One region of the Sphingomonas sp. BK481 genome, then DNA from elsewhere that is predicted to be linked to it. Evidence: riboswitches for the same ligand, from Rfam matches in the RefSeq annotation. Region 1 holds a riboswitch; each other region holds the start of a gene.
What was found. Region 1 has a riboswitch for cobalamin ahead of FHY04_RS04770 (DUF1636 domain-containing protein). Riboswitches for the same ligand answer to the same signal wherever they lie in the genome.
Positions count from the first base shown of each region.

Region 2: another riboswitch for cobalamin. It lies ahead of cobW (cobalamin biosynthesis protein CobW); the one in region 1 lies ahead of FHY04_RS04770 (DUF1636 domain-containing protein).
Region 3: another riboswitch for cobalamin. It lies ahead of FHY04_RS15105 (TonB-dependent siderophore receptor); the one in region 1 lies ahead of FHY04_RS04770 (DUF1636 domain-containing protein).

Region 1 covers NZ_JACIAP010000002.1:179,130-186,057, reverse strand. The annotation lists gene cobO (cob(I)yrinic acid a,c-diamide adenosyltransferase) at 1-233, shown strand, start outside; gene FHY04_RS04785 (ABC transporter substrate-binding protein) at 230-1,078, opposite strand; gene FHY04_RS04780 (iron ABC transporter permease) at 1,146-2,141, shown strand; gene FHY04_RS04775 (ABC transporter ATP-binding protein) at 2,135-2,920, shown strand; cobalamin riboswitch at 2,942-3,129, shown strand; gene FHY04_RS04770 (DUF1636 domain-containing protein) at 3,226-3,642, shown strand; gene cobT (nicotinate-nucleotide--dimethylbenzimidazole phosphoribosyltransferase) at 3,639-4,652, shown strand; gene FHY04_RS04760 (histidine phosphatase family protein) at 4,649-5,227, shown strand; gene cobS (adenosylcobinamide-GDP ribazoletransferase) at 5,224-5,940, shown strand; gene FHY04_RS04750 (cobyric acid synthase) at 5,908-6,928, opposite strand, start outside.
Region 2 covers NZ_JACIAP010000004.1:216,260-223,187, reverse strand. The annotation lists gene FHY04_RS10130 (HoxN/HupN/NixA family nickel/cobalt transporter) at 152-1,141, shown strand; cobalamin riboswitch at 1,302-1,519, shown strand; gene cobW (cobalamin biosynthesis protein CobW) at 1,656-2,705, shown strand; gene cobN (cobaltochelatase subunit CobN) at 2,711-6,004, shown strand; gene FHY04_RS10115 (cobalamin biosynthesis protein CobG) at 6,001-6,928, shown strand, end outside.
Region 3 covers NZ_JACIAP010000008.1:16,067-22,994, reverse strand. The annotation lists gene FHY04_RS15125 (glycoside hydrolase family 127 protein) at 1-315, opposite strand, end outside; gene FHY04_RS15120 (hypothetical protein) at 457-666, opposite strand; gene FHY04_RS15115 (ankyrin repeat domain-containing protein) at 760-1,332, opposite strand; gene FHY04_RS15110 (catalase) at 1,403-3,103, opposite strand; cobalamin riboswitch at 3,322-3,563, shown strand; gene FHY04_RS15105 (TonB-dependent siderophore receptor) at 3,731-5,902, shown strand; gene FHY04_RS15100 (endo-1,4-beta-xylanase) at 6,106-6,928, shown strand, end outside.

The sequences.
Region 1 (6,928 bases):
GCTATGCGATGGTCGTCGCCGACGAGATCAACATCGTCCTGCGCTACGACTATCTGCCACTCGGTGAGGTACTTGCGGGATTCGCCGCGCGACCGGCGATGACGCATGTCGTGGCGACGGGGCGCAACGCGCCCGATGCTTTGGTTGCCGCGGCGGATCTCGTCACCGAGATGGGGCAGGTCAAGCATCCGTTCCGGGGCGGGGTCAAGGCCCAGGCCGGCGTCGAGTTCTAACGGCCGCGGCGAGGACCAGCCGGACGGGGCGTGCGCAACTGCGCCGCGAGGCTTTGCGCGGCCAGCACATAGGCGGGACCTCCGCAGACGGTCCACGCCTCGGGGATGCGCAGACGGGGAATCCCGTCGAGAATCGGATGATGCAGCATTTCGGTGCCCTGATCGGTCACGCGGTCGGTGGCGCTCTCGACGATGAGATAGTCCGGGCGTGCCAGCGCCATCTGTTCGAGCGAGAGCTGCGATAGCGCCGGTTTGCCGAGCCGGGTCGCGAGATTGGCAAGCCCGAGACGCTGCATCAGTTCGTCGACGAGCGTGCCGGTACCGGTCAGGAAACCCCGACGCTGATAATAGGCCGCCGTGCGACCACCTCCCGGCGCGCGCGGCAATCGTGCGAGCGCGGCGTCCATCCGGCGGATCAGCGTTTCGCCGCGATCGCGGTGGCCGATGGCCGCGGCGACCTGACGGACTTGCAACACGATCGCGGCATAGCTGTCCGCGGGGGGCAGATCGAGCGTCGCGACGTTCCGGCCGGCGAGAATGGCCGTGACCGTCTGGCGTCGGAACGGCGAGGCGATCACCAAATCGGGGTGCAGCATCAGCACGTCTTCTGCGCTGCCGCGGCTGACTGGCATGGTACGTGCGGCGTTGGCGGCAGCGGACATGTTCGGATCACGCGCGAACCGGGTGAGCGCGACGATCTGCGCGGGGTCGGCGAGCGCCAGAAGATACTGGTCAGCGCATAGGTTGAGCGAGACGATACGCCGCGGCGGTCGAGGCGCCGCCGCCGCCGTAGTTGCGCCAACGGCAGCGACGATTAGGATGGTCAGGAGATGGCGGCCGCGCATGCGCAAAACCCTGCCGCAGCGGCCGCTTATGCGCTAGGCGGAAATCGATGCGGTGGGATCTGGCACTATGGAACGCGTGACGCGTGCGCGATTGGTCGGTGGCCTCGCGCTGCTTGCGCTGTTGGCCGGCGCTGCGTCGGTCGCGGTGGGGAGTGCGGCGATCCCGCTCGTGCATGTCGTGCGGGCGCTCAGCGGGCAGGGCGATCCGATCGAACGCGCGATCCTGTTCGAACTCCGTCTGCCGCGCGCGATCCTCGGGCTCGCGGTCGGCGCGATGCTGGGGCTTTCCGGTGCAGCACTGCAGGGGTTCCTGCGCAACCCGCTGGCCGAGCCATCGGTGCTGGGCGCGTCGAACGGGGCATCGCTGGGCGCGGTGATCGCGCTGTATTTCGGGCTGGCGGAGCTTCATCCGGCGATGCTGCCGATCGTGGCGATCGCCGGGGCGTTCGCGGCGCTGGGGTTGCTGTTCGTGCTGGCGGCCGGGTCGCAAAGCGCCTTGTCCCTGATCCTCGCGGGGATCGCGGTTGGAACGCTGGCCGTCGCGGGGGTCAGTCTTGCGCTCAACCTGTCCCCGAACCCGTTTGCGGCGATGGAGATCATGACCTGGTTGCTCGGGTCGCTCGAAGACCGGTCGTTCAGCCATGTCACGCTGGCGCTGCCCTGTATCGCAATCGGCACGGTGCTGGTCGCCTCGGACGGCCATGCGCTCGACGCGCTGACGCTCGGCGAGGATGGCGCACGTGCGCTCGGCGTCGATCTGGGCCGGACGCGCATGCGGATGCTGGTCGGGGTGGCGATCGGGGTCGGCGGGGCGGTCGCGGTATCGGGCGCGATCGGGTTCATCGGCCTGATCGTCCCGCATCTCGTCCGGCCGATGACCGATCGTTCGCCATCGGCGATCCTGCTCCCCTCCGCACTGGGCGGGGCCGCATTGCTTACCTTTGCCGACGTGCTGGTCCGGGTGATCCCGACGTCGAACGAACTTAAGCTCGGGGTCGTCACCGCGTTTCTCGGCGTGCCGGTGTTCCTGGTTCACCTCATGCGCGAGCGCCGGCTGTGGTAACCCTCGCCGCGAACTGCCTAAGCGTCTCCCGCGCAGGGCGGGTCGTGGTCGACGACGTCACCTTCGCGGCAGAAGGCGGCGCGCTCATCGGGATCGTCGGCCCCAATGGGGCGGGCAAATCGACGCTGGTCCAGGCGTTGCTCGGGCTGGTTCCCGCTACGGGGGCGATCCTGCTCGACGGCGTTCCGCTGGCGGAACGCTCGCGACGTGAGATTGCGCAGACGGTCGCGTATCTGCCGCAGGGTCAAAGTCTTCATTGGCCGCTGAGCGTCGAGCGTCTCGTCGCGTTGGGCCGGTTGCCCCATCTCGCACCGTTGTCGCGCATTTCTCAGCAGGATCGTGATGCGATTGCCCGTGCGATGGCGGCGGCGGACGTGACCACGCTTGCGGCGCGTGTCGCGACCGAGATTTCGGGGGGCGAGCGGGCTCGGGTCCTGCTGGCACGGGCGCTCGCGGTGGAGGCGCCGGCGCTGATCGTCGACGAGCCGCTCGCGTCGCTCGATCCCGCGCATCAGATCGCAGTCATGGAGATCCTGCGGGCGCAGGCCGCGCGCGGCGTCCTGGTGATCGCCGTACTGCATGATCTGGGGCTGGCCGCACGCTATTGCGATCGCATCCTCGTGCTAGACGCGGGCCGGCTCGTCGCCGACGGCGCGCCTTCGGCAGTGCTGACGCCGGCTCGACTGCGTGAGACCTATGGCGTTAGGGCGTGGTTCGGATCGATCGAGGGCGTACCGGTCGTGGTACCGCTGACGCGTGACAGCGCGCAGGGCGATTGACCCGGGCCGCTCGCCCGGCCTATCCCTCCGACCGCGACAGGTTCCCCGGCGACGGGGATGAAAAGGGAACGGGAGAACCCCGGCTGCCCCTGCAACTGTAAGCGGCGAGCCATCGTGCCATCATGCCATTGGGATCCCGGTCCCGAGAAGGCGGCGCGAAGGGCTGTGACCCGTGAGCCAGGAGACCTGCCTGTCGCAGTCGTCTTTCGTCCGGCCAGGGTGCGCCGAGCGGACGGGGGTAAACCCGCGCGACGACATAACCAGCCTGCGGCCTGTGCCGCGGGCGCGTATGTCATGGGGTTTCAATGCCGAATCTACTGGTTCCCGCCGAAGACGGTGCGGCCGTCGTCGCCTGCAGCACCTGCCGCGCGTCCACCGATGCGAAGGACGATGCCGAGGGCATGCGCGGCGGTGCGAGACTCGTCGCGGCGTTGCAGACGGTCCAGGCGAGTGATCCGCGCTATGCCGGGATTGCGGTCCAGGCGATGCCGTGCCTGTTCGCCTGTCAGGATTTCTGCACCATCCATGTCCGCGGGCCCGCGAAGATCGGCTATGTTCTGGGGCGCTTTACCCCGGATGAGGAGGCTGCGCGCGCGATCCTCGATTATGCCGTGCTGCATGCGGAGAGTGCGGAGGGGCAGGTGCCGTTTCGGCAGTGGCCTGCGGGGATCAAGGGGCATTTCATCACCCGGACGCCCCCCGCGGGCTATGTCGCGCAGTGACGCTGTTCCCCACGGTCGCAGCGTTCGACGCGGCGCTGGAGGCCCTTCCTGAGGCAGACGAAGCCGCGCGGGCTGCGGCATCGCTGCGGCAGGGGCAATTGACCAAGCCGCCAGGATCGCTCGGCCGACTTGAAGACCTCGCGGTCTTCATGGCGGGCTGGCAGGGGCGCGAGCGGCCGCGGTTCGAGCGTGCGCGAGCGGCGATTTTCGCCGGAAATCACGGCGTTGCGGTGCACGGGGTCAGCGCCTTCCCGATTTCCGTAACCGCACAGATGGTCGAGAATTTCCGCCACGCGGGCGCGGCGATCAATGCGCTGGCGGATGCCGTCGGGCTCGAACTCGTCATCGCTGACATCGATCTGGAAACCCCCACGGCGGATTTCACGACGGGGCCGGCGATGGACGAAGCCGCGTGTCTCGCCGCACTCAACATCGGTGCCGACGTCGTCGTGCCGGGACTCGACATACTCGTCGTGGGTGAGATGGGGATCGGGAATTCTACGTCGGCCGCAGCACTGTGTCTGCGTAGTTACGGCGGAACCGCCGCGGACTGGGTTGGGCCGGGGACGGGGGTTGATGTGGCGGGAATCGCGCGGAAAATTGCGGTCGTCGAGGCGGGGATTGTGCGTCATGCTGATTCCCCGCGTACGCCTTTCGAGACATTGCGGCGGGTGGGGGGGCGTGAAATCGTCGCGATCGCTGGCGCGGTGGTGGCGGCGCGGCTGGCCGGGGTGCCGGTGGTGCTCGACGGATATATTTCGTCGGCGGCGATCGCACCGATCGCGGCGGCGTATCCTGGCATTACAGCGCACTGCATTGCCGGGCATTGTTCGGCCGAGCCGGGGCATGAGCGATTGCTTCAAGCGCTGAAACTCGAGCCTTTACTGAGACTTGGGATGCGGCTGGGGGAGGGAAGCGGGGCGGCGGTTGCGGTGGGAGTGATCCGGTCGGCGTTGGCGGCGCATGATGGGATGGCGACGTTTGCCGAGGCGGGGGTGTCGGTGGCGTGAGTGGGGCGTTCCTGCTCCACCTGTTGCGGCATGGTGCGCCTGAACTGACCGGGCGGATGCTGGGGCGGACCGATAGTCCGGTCACGGCGGAGGGGATGGCGGCCTGTTTGGCGAGGGCAAAGTCACTGCATTTCAACACGCTAGTCTCTTCTGATCTCATGCGATCGCAGGCTATTGCGGATGCGATCGGGCGGGAGCGGGGGCTCGCTCCGACGACCGATGCGCGGTGGCGGGAGCTGGATTTTGGGGATTGGGACGGGCTGGCTGCGGCGGAGATCGACTCTGCGGCGTTGCAGCGGTTCTGGGACGATCCGGATGGCGCACCGCCACCGGGTGGGGAACGGTGGAGCGATCTTGTCGCAAGAACTACCGATGCGATAGAAGACCTTACCCCCGAAACCTCATTGATCGTGACACATGGCGGGGCGATCCGTGCGGCACTGAAATCACTGTGCGGGTTCGGGTTGCGGGAGCTCTGGGCATTCGATTTGCCCTATGCGGCGTTGATTACGCTACGGATCTGGCCGGACCGGACGGCGCAGATCGTGGGGCTGCAGACGGATCCGGTTTCTTGAAGCGGCTGATCGTCGCATTCGGCTTCCTGACGCGCGTGCCGATGCCGCAAGTTGCTGCAGACGCTGAGGATTTTGCATCCGCGATCCGGTGGTATCCGGTCGTCGGGGCGTGCATCGGGGTGGTCGTGGCGGCGGCGGGGTGGGTCGGCGCGCTGGTCGATCCGTGGACCGGCGCGCTCGCTGCGCTGGTAATTTGGGTAGCGATTACAGGCGCTTTGCACCTGGATGGGCTGGCAGATCTGGCGGACGGGCTGGGTGCCGCGCACGGCAATCGCGACAGGCTGCTAACGGTGATGGCGGATCCGCATATCGGTAGCTTCGGCGTTGTGATGACCACGCTGCAACTCATTGCAAAGCTTGTATTATTGCATGCAGTTTCGAGTCAGGGATGGGCGGTCGTGATCCTCGTCCCGATGCTCGCGCGGATCGGCCCGTTATGCTGGGCGCGGTGGGTGCCGCTGCTCCGCGAGGGCGGGCTGGGAGGGATGGTGGCAGGGAAGATCAGGGTGCACGATCTGGTCTTTTGGGGGTGCGTAACAGGGTGTTTAGGGGTGCCTGTGCATGCCGTTGCAGGGGCCCCTGCACTGATCGCGGTATTCGGCTGGTGGCTGGTCCGGCGGGTCGGCGGCGTATCGGGGGATTGCCACGGCGCGGGGATCGAATTCGTCGAGACCGGGATGCTAGTCGCGATTGCCATTGCCGGCCGCGTCTGACCCCGCGAGCTTCGACACTGCGATCAGCGCGTCGATATCAAGATGACGTTCGAGCGTTTCCGCAATCGCATCGAGCGCGGCGTCGATCGACGCGCCATGGTCGGGCCCGACCGCGTCGACCCCGAGCCGGCCGAGCCAGGCGCGGCGCTGATCCGCGAGGCCGAGCAGGCCGTGGACATAGCTGCCAGAGACGAGCCCGTCGGGACTGACCGCGCCGTCGCGGCGGCCATCGTCGCGGGTCGTGAGCGCGCGCGCGGTGTCGGGGCCGGTGGTTTCGCCGATATGGATTTCATAGCCGTCGAACCGTGCGCCGATCGCGGTGCCGGCGACGCGCTCGAGCGTCTTGGCGGGGGACAGGATCGTCGCCACGTCGAGCAGGCCGAGCCCGGGGGCGATACCGGCGGGACCCTCCAGCCCGTCCGGATCGGCGATGCTGCGGCCGAGCATCTGATAGCCGCCGCACAGCCCGAGCACCGGGCGGCCGCGACGGCGATGCGCGTGGATGTCGATGTCCCAGCCCTGCGCGCGGAGAAAGGCGAGGTCGGGGATCGTCGCCTTGGAGCCGGCGAGGATGATCATGTCGGCGTCGGGGATCGGTTCGCCGGGCGCGACCATGACCAACGTGACGCCGGGGTCGAGCCGCAGCGGATCGAGATCGTCGAAATTGGCGATGCGCGGGGTGATCGGACAGGCGATGACGACCTGGCCGTCCTGCCGGTCGTGACCGGTCCCGCGTTCGAGGATGACCGCGTCCTCGCTCGGCAGGCGGGCGGCCTCGGGCAGCCAGGGAATGACGCCATAGCCGCGCCAGCCCGACCGCGCCTCGATCGCGCGATAGCCGTCGTCGAACAGCGCGGGGTCGCCGCGAAACTTGTTGACGAGGAAGCCGTGGATCATCGCGGCGTCGGCGGGGTCGATCACCGCGCGCGTGCCGACGAGCGAGGCGATGACGCCGCCCCGGTCGATATCGCCGATCAGGATGACGGGG
Region 2 (6,928 bases), on a different contig from region 1:
ACGCATGCCGGCCGCTCAGGGCGTCCGGTCGGCGCGCGTCCCGGTCGTTCGCGGCAGGCCCCCGTCCTCGTCGGACGCCGGGGATGTACCAATGACCAAGATTATGACCGGGCGGACCGCCGGTCGTTCGACGCGACACCGGATCGGCTGGATGTTCGCGATGCTGGTTGCGGCCAACATCGCCGCCTGGGGATGGGCGTTCGCGCTGTTCCAGGCGCAACCGCTGATGCTGGGTACCGCGATGCTCGCCTGGGGGCTGGGGCTGCGCCACGCGGTCGATGCGGATCATATCGCGGCGATCGACAATGTGACGCGCAAGCTGATGCAGGACGGGCAGCGGCCGATCGGGGTCGGCTTCTGGTTCGCGGTCGGCCATTCGGGGATCGTCCTGATCGCCGCGGTCGCGATCGCGCTGACCGCGAGTGCGCTGGCGCAGTTCGAGGCGTTCAAGCAGGCGGGCGGGGTGATCGCGACACTGATCTCCGCGCTGTTCCTGTTCACGATCGCGGCGATGAACCTGATCATCCTGCGATCGGTGTGGCGGACCTTCGGCCATGTCCGCGGCGGGGGGCGCTATGTCGAGGAGGATCTCGACCTGCTGCTCGGCAATCGCGGGCTGCTCGCGCGGCTGTTCCGGCCGATGTTCCGGCTGGTCACGCGCAGCTGGCACATGGCGCCGCTCGGGTTCCTGTTCGGGCTGGGGTTCGACACCGCGACCGAAGTCGCGATCCTCGGCCTGTCTGCAAGCCAGGCGGCGGACGGGCTGTCGATCGGCACGGTGCTGGTGCTGCCGGTGCTGTTCGCGACGGGCATGGCACTAGTCGACAGTGCCGACGGGGTGGTGATGCTCGGCGCGTATGAATGGGCGTTCGTGAAGCCGATCCGCAAGCTCTATTACAACATCACGATCACGCTGATCTCGGCGATCGTCGCGATCGCGATCGGCGGGATCGAGACGCTCGCGCTGCTGGCGTCGAAGCTCGGCCTGAGCGGGGGCGTGTGGGACGTTGCTTCGGCGCTGGGCGAGAATTTCAACGGGCTGGGCTTTGCGATCATCGCGCTGTTCGTGGCGTGCTGGGTGCTGAGTTTCGCGATCTACCGGTGGAAGCGGTTCGACGAGATCGAGGTGGTGCGGGGGTAACGAGCAGCGTCGTCATCCCCGGCTCGACCCGGCGCCCAGAGCCAATCACCGGATCATGCGTGGCCCTGGATCCTGACTTTCGTCAGAATGACGGAGGTCAGGTGCATTGGCACAGTCACGAAACTCCTCTAAACCCAACCCCGAGGTTTGGTTTTACCGAACCTCAACAGATCGCGCCGGTGCCCTTCGGGGCTTGAATGGGAATGCGGTGCGGGAGCTTTGCCTCCCAATGCCGCGGCTGTCCCTGCAACTGTAAGCGGTGAGCGAGACGCACAGGCCCCCGATGCGGGGGCAGCCACTGGGTCACGGGACCTGGGAAGGCGTGCATCGAGCTTCGACCCGCGAGCCAGGAGACCTGCCAGCGTCATGGTCGCTCTTGCCTTGATCCAGGGGATGGTCGCGGCACGGTACTCCGTCTGAGCGACGAACGCGTGCGGCCGTCAGGTCGTGCGCGCGTGTGGCTGCGGGCGTGCGTCCGTCCGTGGCTGTCGTTCCGACGCCCGGAGAGTATCGCATGACCGACCCCCAGCCGAGCCTGGCCAAGATTCCCGTCACCATCGTCACCGGGTTCCTCGGCGCGGGCAAGACCACGCTGATCAGCCACCTGATCCGGAATGCCGGTGGCCGGCGGCTCGCGGTGATCGTCAACGAATTCGGCACGCTCGGCATCGACGGCGACATATTGAAGGGCTGCGCGATCCCCGATTGCCCGGCCGAGAATGTCGTCGAGCTCGCCAATGGCTGCATCTGCTGCACCGTCGCGGACGATTTCATCCCGACCGTCGAGACTTTGCTCGCGCTCGACCCGCGGCCCGACCATATCCTGATCGAGACGTCGGGGCTCGCTTTGCCCAAGCCGTTGCTCAAGGCGTTCGACTGGCCCGCGATCCGGTCGCGGATCACGGTCGACGGGGTGATCGCGCTGGCCGATGCGGAAGCGGTCGCCGCGGGACGGTTCGCGCCCGATCTCGCCGCGATCGAGGCGCAGCGCAGCGCCGATCCGAGCGTCGATCACGAGACGCCGCTTGCCGAGGTGTTCGAGGACCAGCTCGCCTGTGCGGATCTGGTACTGCTGACCAAGGCGGATCTGGCGGGCGAGGCGGGGGTCACCGCGGCGCGCGCGGTGATCGCGGCGGAGTCCGCGCGCGTGCTGCCGGTGATCGCGCTGACCGACGGGGTGATCGATCCGCGCGTCGTGCTGGGGCTGAACGCGGCTGCGGAGGACGACATCGCGGCGCGGCCGTCGCATCATGATGGCGCTGACGATCACGAGCATGACGATTTCGACAGCATGATCGTCGAACTCGGCGAGATCGCGGACCCGGCGGCGCTCGCCGCGCGGATCGAGACGCTGGCGCGCGACGCGGACATCCTGCGCGTGAAGGGCTATGCCGCGGTGACGGGCAAGCCGATGCGGCTGCTGGTGCAGGCGGTCGGGGCGCGGGTGCGGACGCAATATGACCGGCCGTGGCGCGCCGACGAGGCGCGGCAGACGCGGCTGGTGGTGATCGCCGAGCATGACCGGATCGACCCTGCAAGGATCCGGGCCGCGCTTCAGGGCTGACGGCGATGCACGTCGTCTTCCGCGAAAGCCACGGGCTGGAGGAAAGCGCGGTCCCGCAGGACCTGGCGCAGAGCCCGGCGGATCTCGTCGTCCTGTCCTTTTCGGACGGGGATCTCGGCGCGTTCGCGGCCGGGTGGCGGCGTGCGGCGGCGAGTGGAAGCCCGCTGCCGTCGCTCCGGCTCGCCAACCTGTCCGCGCTCGCGCATCCGCTGTCGGTCGATACCTATGTCGAGCGGACGCTGAGCGGGAGCGGTGGGGCGAAGGGGATCGTGATCCGGCTGATCGGCGGGCGGTCCTACTGGTCCTATGGGTTGCAGCAGGTCGAGACGCTGGCGCGGGCGTGGGGGATCGCGCTGGCGGTGCTGCCGGCCGACGGGCGGATCGACGCGCGGCTCGATGCGGCGTCGACGGTGCCGGTGTCGACGCTGCGCCGGCTCGCCGCGCTGTGCGACGATGGCGGCGCGGTCGCGGCGCAGGCCGCGCTGGCGCAGATGGCGCTGGCGGCGGGGCTCTATGCCGGGCCGGTCGCGGGGGTGAAGACGGTCCCAGAGGTCGGCGGCTGGCAGCCGCGCGACGGGGTGACGTGCCCGGCGGCGTTCGCGATGACCGCGACGCGGCCGCGGATCCTGCTGATCTTCTACCGCTCCTACCTGACCGCTGCCGATCTCGACCCGGTCGAGGCGCTGCATGCCGGGCTGAGTGGGGCGGGGTTCGACGTCGTCGGGCTGTTCGCGCCGTCGTTGAAGGCGCCGGGCGTCGCGGGGTGGCTCAAGCGCTGGGTCGTCGCGCTCGCCCCGGCGGCGATCGTCAACGCGACCGCCTTTTCGGGCCGCGGCGTTGACGACACATCGCCGCTCGACGGAGCAGGTGTGCCGGTGTTCCAGGTCGCGCTGGCGACGTCGGACCGTGCCGCCTGGGCGGGATCGACGCGCGGGTTGTCCCCCGCCGACCTGGCGATGCACGTCGTCCTGCCCGAGGTCGACGGACGGCTGTTCGCAGGCGTCGCGAGTTTCAAGGAGGACGGCGTCCGCGACGACGCTCTCGGCTATGCTCGGCGCGAGCACCGGGCTGACCCCGAGCGGATCGCGGCGATCGTCGCGCGCGTCACCGCGTGGGTGCGGCTGGCGGAGCGGCCGGTCGCTGACCAGCGGCCCGCGGTCGTGCTGTCGACCTATCCGGGCAAGGACTATCAGATGGCGCATGCGGTCGGGCTCGACGCGCTGGCATCCGCCGAGGCGATCGTCGAGGACCTGGCGGCGGCGGGTTACGCGACCGGCGGCGCGGCGCCCGAAGCGCTGGCCGGGGCGCTGGCGACGGGGCGGATCGCGTGGCCGGTCGCGGCGTATCGTGCGGCACTTGGGGGCCTGCCGGCCGTGTTGCGCGATGCGCTCAAGGAAAGCTGGGGCGCGCCCGAGGACGATCCGGCCTGTATCGACGGCGCGTTCCAGTTCGCGGGCGTCGAGCGGGGGCGCGTGGTGATAGCGCTCCAGCCCGAACGCGGGCGCAGTGCGGCGCGGGTCGGGGAGTATCACGACCTGTCGCGCTGTCCCTGCCACGCCTATGTCGCCTTCTATCTGTGGCTGCACGCGCGCGGGACCGATGCGCTGATCCATGTCGGCGCGCACGGGACGCTCGAATGGCTGCCGGGCAAGGCGGTCGCGCTGTCGGGGGAATGCTGGCCCGAGGCGCTGACCGGGGCGATGCCGGTGCTCTATCCGTTCATCGTCAACGATCCGGGCGAGGCGGCGCAGGCACGGCGGCGGATCGGCGCGGTGACGATCGGCCACGTCCCGCCGCCGGCCGCGACGACGCGCAGCGGCGCGGGCCTGGGGCGGCTCGAATCTTTGCTCGACGAGTTTTCAACAGCCGACGGGCTCGACCCCGCGCGCCGCGACCGATTGCAGCGCGACATCGCCGACGAGGCGCGCGCGACCGGGCTGGCGGCGACGCTGCGGCTCGACGAGGCGGCGAGCCAGGCGGAGGCGATCACGCGGATCGACACGTTCGTGTGCGACGTGAAGGAGAGCCAGTTCGGCGACGGGCTGCACGTCTATGGTCGCGGCGAACAGGGCGAGGCCGAGCGCGACGGGCTGCTGAGCGCGTTGCGGGGCAGGCGGATCGCGGCGGGGCCGTCGGGGTCGCCGTGGCGCGGACGCAGCGACGTCCTGCCGACCGGGCGCAACCTGTATGCGACCGACGCGCGCGCGGTGCCGTCGCGCGCGGCGCATGCGCAGGGCGTGCGGCTGGCCGACGAACTGGTCCGCCGGCATCTGCAGGACGAGGGCGACTATCCGCGCGCGCTGGTCGTCGACCTGTGGGCGTCGGCGACGATGCGGACCGCAGGCGAGGAATTCGCGATGGCGCTCCACCTGCTCGGCGCGGAGCCGGTCTGGGATCATGCGTCGGACCGGGTCACGGGGGTCGAGATCCTGCCGCTGGCGAGGCTCGACCGGCCGCGGATCGACGTGACGCTGCGCGTGTCGGGGCTGTTCCGCGATGCGTTTCCCGCGCTCGGCCAGATGTTCGGGCAGGCGGTGCGCGCGCTGGCGCTACGCGACGAGCCCGGTGACTGGAACCCGTTCGTCGGCGCTGCCGTCGGTGCGCGGGTCTATGGGCCAGAACCGGGTCGCTACGGGCTCGGGCTGGGTGATGCGGGCGAGGCGTATGGCGAGGCGGCGCGGGCGGCGGCGGGTGCGGCGTGGCTGGCGGCGTCGAGCCATGCGCTGGACGGGGCGGGCGACGTCGGTGCGACGCGGTTCGATCCAGCGGGGATCCGCGACCGGGTCGTCGCCGCCGACGCGTTCGTCCATGTCCAGGACCTGCCCGAGACCGACCTGTTGCTCGCCGCGGATTATGCCGCGCACGAGGCGGGGTTCGCGGCGGCGCAGGCGGTTGCCGGGGGTAAGGGCGCGGCGCTGTATCATCTCGATGCGCGCGATCCGGAACGGCCGCGTGCGCGTCCGCTGGATGAGGAGATTGCGCGAGTCGTCCATGCGCGGGCGGCGAACCCGGCCTGGGTCGAGGGGATGATGCGGCACGGGTTTCGCGGCGGCGCGGAGATCGCCGCGACGCTCGACCATATGGCGATGTTCGCGCAGCTGGCGCGGGTGGTGTCGCCCGAGCTGATCGACCTCTATTATGATGCGACGCTGGGGCGCGACGCGGTGCGTGCGTTTCTGGAAAGCGCGAACCCCGCGGCGCTGGCGGCGATGACCGCGCGGTTCGCGGCGCTGCACGCGGCGGGGCTGTGGCCGACGCGGCGCAATTCGATCCTCGCGCAGCTCGAGCTGCCGGCATGAGCGCGTTCGCCGTCAAGGGATGGTGCCCCGATGCGTGGCGGCCGATGGCGGCGGGCGACGGGCTGCTGGTGCGCATCCGCCCGCCGCTCGGCCGGCTGACGCGCGCGCAGACACTCGCGCTGTGTGATGCGGCGATGGCGTGGGGAAATGGCGAGATCGACGTGACCAGTCGCGCCAACCTGCAGATCCGCGGTGTGACCGAGGCGGGCTGGCGGGGGCTGGTCGAGGCGTTGCTGGCGGTCGGGCTGATCGATCCCGATCCGGAGCGCGAGGCGCGCGGCGCGATGCTGGTCGCGCCCGACTGGCGGGACGGGGACGACACGCAGCATATCGCCACCGCGTTGCGCGAGCGATTGGCTGACCTGCCGGTGCTGCCTGGCAAGGTTGGTTTTGCGATTGATGCGGGGCTCGCGCCCGTGTTGACCCGCGCGCCCGCCGATTTCCGGGTCGAGCGCGCGGTGGACGGCAGGTTGCTGGTCCGCGGCGAGGGGCGTGCGGCGGGGGTGGACGTGACGCGCGACACCGCCGTCGACGCGCTGGTCGCGCTGGCGCGGTGGTTCGTCGACAGCGGCGGTGCGGCGGCGGGGCGGATGGCGCGCCATGCGGCGGCCGTGCCGGGGGCCGCGACCTTGGTTCCCGCGCCCACCGCGCCACCGCCCGAAGCCGGGGCGCATCCGCTGGGCGCGGCGGTCGCGCTCGGCTTCGGGCGGATCGCGGCAGTAGAGTTGCGCGACCGGATCGCCGCGGACCCGGTCACGGCGATCCGCGTGACGCCGTGGCGGATGCTGATCCTCGAAGGCGGGGTGGCGGATAGCGCGCGTGACCAGAGCAGCGTGCGCGCCGGGGTCGACGCCTGTGTCGGTGCGCCCGCCTGCCCGCAGGCGAGCGTCGCGACGCGCGACCTCGCGCGGCGGCTCGCTCCGT
Region 3 (6,928 bases), on a different contig from region 1:
CAGCGACAGTGCGCTGAGATAATGACCGAGCGAATGCCCGGCGATCCCGCGCGACTCCCATCCGCCATAGACTTCGCCCTTGGTCGGCAACCCTGCCCCGGCATGGAAATTGTGCAGCAGACGGTTCGCATCGAGCGACAGCAGATAGCGCTGGTTCGCCTGCACCGATGTCAGGAAGATCGACGGCCGCAACCGCACCTGCGACAGCGGAAAGGGGGTCGCCGCCGAGGGTGCATCCGCCGCCGCCAAGGCGAATGGCGGCACCGCCCCCAGCGCAATCCCTGCGCCTAGCGCGCCGCGACGCGTCCAACCCATGTCACTCTCCCAGCCACGTCTTTAGACACAGGCTATCGGCTTCACTTGTCGGAGTAAATCCCGGGACTGACATGAGCTGACGGTGTGATCGTGATCATCAGTGCGCCGTGATCCAGACCCGGCCCCACCTACGCGAAGGTCTCAGTCGCGCGGCGCGCGGGCGATCACCGCCTGCGCGACGCGGAGGCGGGCCTTCCAGATCTTCACCGACGGATGCCCGGCCGCGAGGCCGGCGAGCCGCCCCTCGATCTGGACGGCCTCGCGCTTGACTGCGTCGAGCTCGGCGGCTGTCGGCGCAGGCTGGATATTGGCGCGCGCGTGTGCGCCGGTGCGTCCCTTGCTCTTGGTCATGGCCAACGCGATGGCCCCGGATGCCGCGCCGCGTCAATGCGGAACGGCAGCGACACGGCCCGCTGCGGCACCCGGGACGCTCGAAGACTTGCGTCAGCGCTTGACGCGTTCCGCCATCGCGGCGTTGCCCTGCCCGGCCGCGACCGAACCTGCCGATCGTCCCGCCGCATCCTCGATCGTCCGGTCCGCACCCGCCGCCAGCAACAGATCGACCTGCGTCCGGCGATTGAAGAGCGATGCCATCATCAGCGCGGTCTGCCCGGCATGATTGCGCGCGTTCACGTCGCACCCTGCCTTCAGCAGCCGTGCCGCGATCGCATCCTCGCCCTTGAACGCGACACCCATCTGCGCGCTGTTGCCCTGGTCGCGATCCGGACGGCAAGCGTCGGCGCCCTTGCCGATCAGCGCGTCGACCGTAGCAAGCTGTCCGTTATACGCCGCCAGGATCAGGGGCGTGAAACCGCGCTCGTCATAGGCATTGATGTCGGCGCCGGCGTTGAGCAGCGGATCGATCATGTCCGTGCGGCCGAGCCGGGCCGCCTCGAACAGCAGCTGCTGGCGACGCTCGGGTGATGGCAAGGCTGCAGCCACAGGGGGCGTCTGTCGCTCGGTCGCAGCGGCCTGTGGACCGGCCGCGGCGAGCAGCGCGGCAAGATAAGTCAGCATCGTCGGTCTCGTTTCCTTGAAGTCTGCCACGGCAGGAGGCGCGCGCCATGCCGCGCCTCCTGCCCCGGGATCACCGGGCGCCCTGGCCCGGATTGGCGGCGCGATAGTCCGCCACCGCGCGCGACACGTCGGCGATCGGCACGTTCACCGCGGTTGCCAGGCGCGTGCCGAAGTCCTTGTCGGCCTGGTAGAAGTAGCTGACCATGATCGTCTTCGTCCGCGCCGACGTCACGACATTGAGATCACCCGCCAGGTTGGTCACCAGATCTGCCTTGTCCTGCGGCTTCAGCGCCCGGTAGAATTCACCCGCCTGGGCAAAGTTGTTGGTCTTGGCGATCGGCTTCGCATCGACGGTCGCATCGATGCCATAAGGCGCGGCGCGGAAGCGGGCATCGGTCGACTTTGCCGCGGTCGCCGCCGGGAAATAATTCACGTCGGACGCGCGGTTGGCGTGGTCGAGCTGGCCGTCCTGATAATTGTTGACGACGCTCGCGAGCGGACGATTGACGGGCAACTGCATCGCATTGGCGCCGATGCGATAGCGCTGCGTGTCCGAATAGGAGAACAGCCGCCCCTGCAGCATCCGGTCCGGCGAAGCCTCGATCCCCGGCACGAGGTTGGCAGGCGCGAACGCCGACTGCTCGGTATAGTCGAAGAAGTTGGTCGGCACCTTGTTCAGCGTCATCTCGCCGATCTTGCGGAACGGCACGCCCAGCCATTCCTTGGTGTCGTCGAAGGGATTATAGTCGAGCTTGGCAAACGCCGACGCCGACATCGTCTGCACCATCAGGTCCCAGACGGGGAAGTTGCCCTTGCCGATCTCGCCATAAAGATCGTCGGTCAGGTAGTTCCAGGTCGCGGTCGCCACCTGTGCCCCGTTCAGGTTGCGCACGCCCTGGCGGCTAATCCAGCGGAACTTGGCGAACACCGTTTCGCCCTTGGCATTCACCAGCTTGAAGGCATGGACGCCGTTGCCGTCCATCGTCCGGTAGGATGCCGGCGTACCGAGGTTCGAATAGACATGCGCGAGCATGTTGGTCGCCTCGGGCGTGGCCGAGAAGAAGTCGAAGAAGCGATTGGGGTCCTGCTTATTCGTCACCGGCGAGGGCTTGAGCGCGTGGATCATGTCCGGAAACTGGATCGCGTCGCGGATGAAGAAGATCGGCAGGTTGTTGCCGACCAGATCCCAATTGCCCTGATCGGTATAGAATTTGGTCGCAAAGCCGCGCGGATCCCGCATGCCCTCGGGGCTGCCCGAGGGGTGGATCACGGTCGAGAAGCGGACGAACACCGGCGTCTGCTTGCCGGGCATGAACAAGGATGCACCGGTGATGCTCGAAATGTCCGCGGTCGCGGTGAACACGCCGTGGGCACCGGTTCCGCGGGCATGGACGACGCGCTCGGGCACGCGCTCCCGGTCGAAGCGTGCGAGCTTCTCGATCAGCGTCGTGTCCTCAAGCAGGACGGGGCCAAGATCGCCCGCCGCCTTCGAGTGGCGGTTCTCTCCGATCGGCGCACCATTGTCGCGGGTCATCTGAGGCGCGGCGGCACTGGCTGAATCACCCTTGGCTTCGACGGTGCCGGCAACCCCGGCCTGCGCCAGCGCGGGCTTGCCGGCGCTGGACGGTGCCGCCGCGGTCGTCATGCGCGTTTCCGCCTGCGTCTCGGCCGGCGCCACCGTCTGCGCGGCGACCGGCTGAATCATGGCACCCGCCGATGCCGCAGCCAGCAGCATCGCCGTCACGGCCTGACGGCTCTTCACGTTCTTCATCTCGATCCCTTAATCCTGCATGCCATCAGCGTGGCATCCCCGCACAGAGCGTGCGGCACCGCCGCCTCCTGATCGAGGACGCGCATCGCGCCAAACGGAGCTTCTGGATCACAGCAATCGAGCAGGACGATCGAGCCGCCATCGCCGTGCTCGCCGGACGATTGCCGAACGATCCTGACCGGGATAGACCGGCGCCGCTGACCTGTTCGATCCGAACAGGACGGCATGATCGCGTCGGTGCCCCGAAAGGGGCTTAATAGGGAACGCGGTGAGGGTGGTTTGCCACCTGAAGCCGAGGCTGTCCCTGCAACTGTAAGCGGCGAGCGCGATGCATTTCGCTTCTTCCTGCAAAGGAAGGAGCAGCCACTGGGCCAGACGTTTCGTCATGAGGGCCTGGGAAGGCCGTGCATCGTGTGATGACCCGTGAGCCAGGAGACCTGCCGGCGTCTGGTCGCTCTTGCCTGGCCCAGGGGGTGGCCGCGGCACGGTACTCCGTCGAGCGACGACGTGTGCGGTGGGGACCGCACGGGCATGCGTGCCGGTCGCAATCGCGTCCGGCTGGCGCGGATGTCGGCCGTTCGCGGGAGGTCCCTGCCGGGTTCGCCAGACGCCCGGGGGATTACCGTAATGCCGTTCCTATTGTCTCGCCTCGCGCTCGCGGGGGCTATCCTGTCGCCTGTCTTCGCAGCACAAGTCCACGCCCAGTCCGTGCCGGATCCCGATACCAAGGACATCCTGATCGTCGGACAGCATGCCCAGGACACGCTAACCACGCCGAATGCGACCGGCAGCCGCCTGGGCCTCACGCCGCTCGAGACCCCCGCGACGCTCTCGGTCATCGACGGCGCCACGATCCGCGCGCGCGGCGACCTGTCCGTGATCGACGCGACGAGCCGCGCACCAGGCATCAGCAACGCCGGCAACCCCGGCAATGGCGGCACCGCACTCGCCGCGCGGGGCTTCAGCGGTCAGGGATCCGTGCTCCAGCTCATCGACGGCATCAGGCTGTTCCCGGCTGCCGGCACGATCACCTTTCCGACCGATCCGTGGATGGTCGAGCGGATCGACATCCTGAGCGGCCCGGCCTCGGTGCTCTACGGCCAGGGCGCACTGGGCGGCGCGGTGAATGTCGTGATGCGCAAACCCGATACGCAGCAGACGCACGTGGAGGGCGAGATCGGCTATGGCTCGCAGGACAGCTTCCATCTCGCGGCAGGCGCAGGGGGGCCGATCACCGAGCGCCTCTCTTACCGCATCGACGGCAGCTATCGCCGATCGGACGGCTATGTCGATCGCGGCCAGTCGCGCAGCCATGCCGTGTCGGGCACGCTGCGCTGGGCGCCGACCGACACGCTCGTCGTCACCGTGCGGAATGATTCTGGCGACCAGAAGCCGATGCGCTATTTCGGCACGCCGCTGATCGACGGACGGCTCGACGACCGCATCCGGGAACGCAACTACAACACCCGCGACGGCGTCATCCGGTACCGCGACAACCGCACCAGCCTGCAGGTCGACTGGACGCCAAGCAATGCGGTCACCGTCAACAACCAGGCCTATCGCCTCACCTCCAAACGCTCCTGGCTCAATCTCGAAACCTATTGCTGGATCGCCGCAGACGGGTTCTGCGCCAACGGCAGCGCCAATACCGGTACGCCCGGCCGCATCCTGCTCACCGACATGACCGGCATCGTCCACGACCAGACGCAGTGGGGCGATCAGGGGAGCGTGACGTTCAGGACGGACGTCGCCGATGGCGTCGGCAACGACCTTGTCATGGGCTTCGACGTCAACCTCATCAAACTGACCTATTCGCACAATTTCGAGTCTGACCCGCAGGTCTCGGAGGTCGATCCCTTCGCGTTCGATCCCGGTCTGATCATCGACACGCAAGGCATCGCACCGCGCTATCGCACGCGCACGACCGAATATGCGGTCTTTGCCGAGGACCGGCTGAAGCTCGGCACGCAGGTCTCGATCGTCGGTGGCGTGCGCTACGAGCGCGACACGATCCGCCGCTGGTCGATCGACTATCCGGGCGGCGTCAGTACCGAGACGTTCGCGCTCGACAAGCGGCTGCACAATCTGACCTGGCGGGTGGGGAGCGTTTATCAGCCGATCCCGACGGTGTCGCTCTATGCGCAATATGCCACCGGCGTGGACCCGCTGGGGACGCTGACCACCTATTCGACCGGGCAGGTGCAGTTCAGCAACGCGGTTGGCGACCAGGTCGAGGTTGGCGCCAAGGCGGTGTTCCTCGACGGTCGCGGCACCGCCACCCTCGCCGCCTACCGCATCGTCAAGAAGCGCCTGCTGGCACAGCTGACCCCGACGAGCCCGGTCGAGCAGGTCGGCCAGCGATCGGCCAAGGGTATCGAGGCTGCGGTATCGCTCGATCTGCCTTACGGTGTCGGGATCGATGCGAACGGCAGCATACTCGACGCGACGTTCGACGACTTCGTCTCCGGCGGCACGCGCTTCGATGGCAATACCCCGCCGGACGTACCCGAGACGCTCGCCAATCTCTGGCTGCGCTGGAACGCGACGCACGCGCTCCAGGCGCGCGCCGGGCTGCGCTACGTCGGACGACGCTATTCGGACAATGCGAACAGCTTCCGCGTCCCCAGCTACACCATGGTCGATGCAACGCTCTCCTATGCGGTGACGCCGCGGCTCGCGGTCGACATCCACGGCTACAATTTGTTCGACCGGGACTATGCGATCAGCACCTACAACAACCAGCAATGGGTCCTCGGCCGTCCCCGCGCGGTCTACGTCTCGCTTCGCGTCGGCTTCTAGCGCGCCCCGCGGCCGGCAGCTGGCAAGGACCCGACAGCGGGCACGGGTCTGCCGCGCACTGGCGAGCTAGCTGGCCGGTCAGCTTGCCACCGAACCGTTGCGTCTTCGGCCATCCAGTTTGCGTATCAAACCAGAGGCTTCGGGATTGACCTGTTGCGGAGAAACCGCCAGCGTTAGCGCTATCATAAAAGAGAGGATGTGCTGTGGAAATTACGCGACGCACCGGGCTGGCGATGCTGACGGGTCTTGCCGTATCGGCCGGCGCCCGTGGGACGGCCGCACCTGCGCCGACCGGCCTGCACGGCATCGCCGCGGCCAAGGGGATGCGGGTGGGATCGAGTTTCGCATGGGGTGCCCCGGGTGCCGATCGCGGCTCGTTCGCGAACCCGGCCTACGCCAACCTGCTCAAGCGCGACTGTGGTCTGCTCGTCGCCGAAAACGAGATGAAGTGGCAGGCGTTGCGACCGAGCGCGACCGCCTTCGACTTCACCCGCTTCGATGCGATGATGGCCTGGGCGGACGCCAACGCACTGCCGGTGCGCGGGCATAATCTGCTGTGGCATCAGCCCAAATGGATGCCGCGCTGGGAAGAAACGCATGATTTCGGCGCGACCCCCGCGCGCGCCGCCAAACGCCTGCTGGTCGACCATATCACGACGGTATGCCGCCGCTATGGCACACGGATCCGCAGTTACGACGTCGTCAACGAGGCGGTCGATCCCAAGGATGCGAGCCTGTACCAGACCGCTTTGTCACGCGCGCTGGGCAGCCCCGAGGCAACGCTGGACCTCGCCTTCCACACAGCGCGCCGCGTCGCGCCACACGCGCAGCTGGTCTATAACGACTATATGAGCTGGGAACCCGGCAACGCCACGCACCGCGCCGGCGTGCTGAAGCTGCTCGAAGGGTTCAAGGCGCGCGGCGTGCCGGTCGATGCGCTGGGCGTGCAGTCTCACCTGGTCACGCAGGGGATCGACGCGCGTGCGACGATCGCCGGGCTCGAGGGCGAGTGGCGCCGCTTCCTCG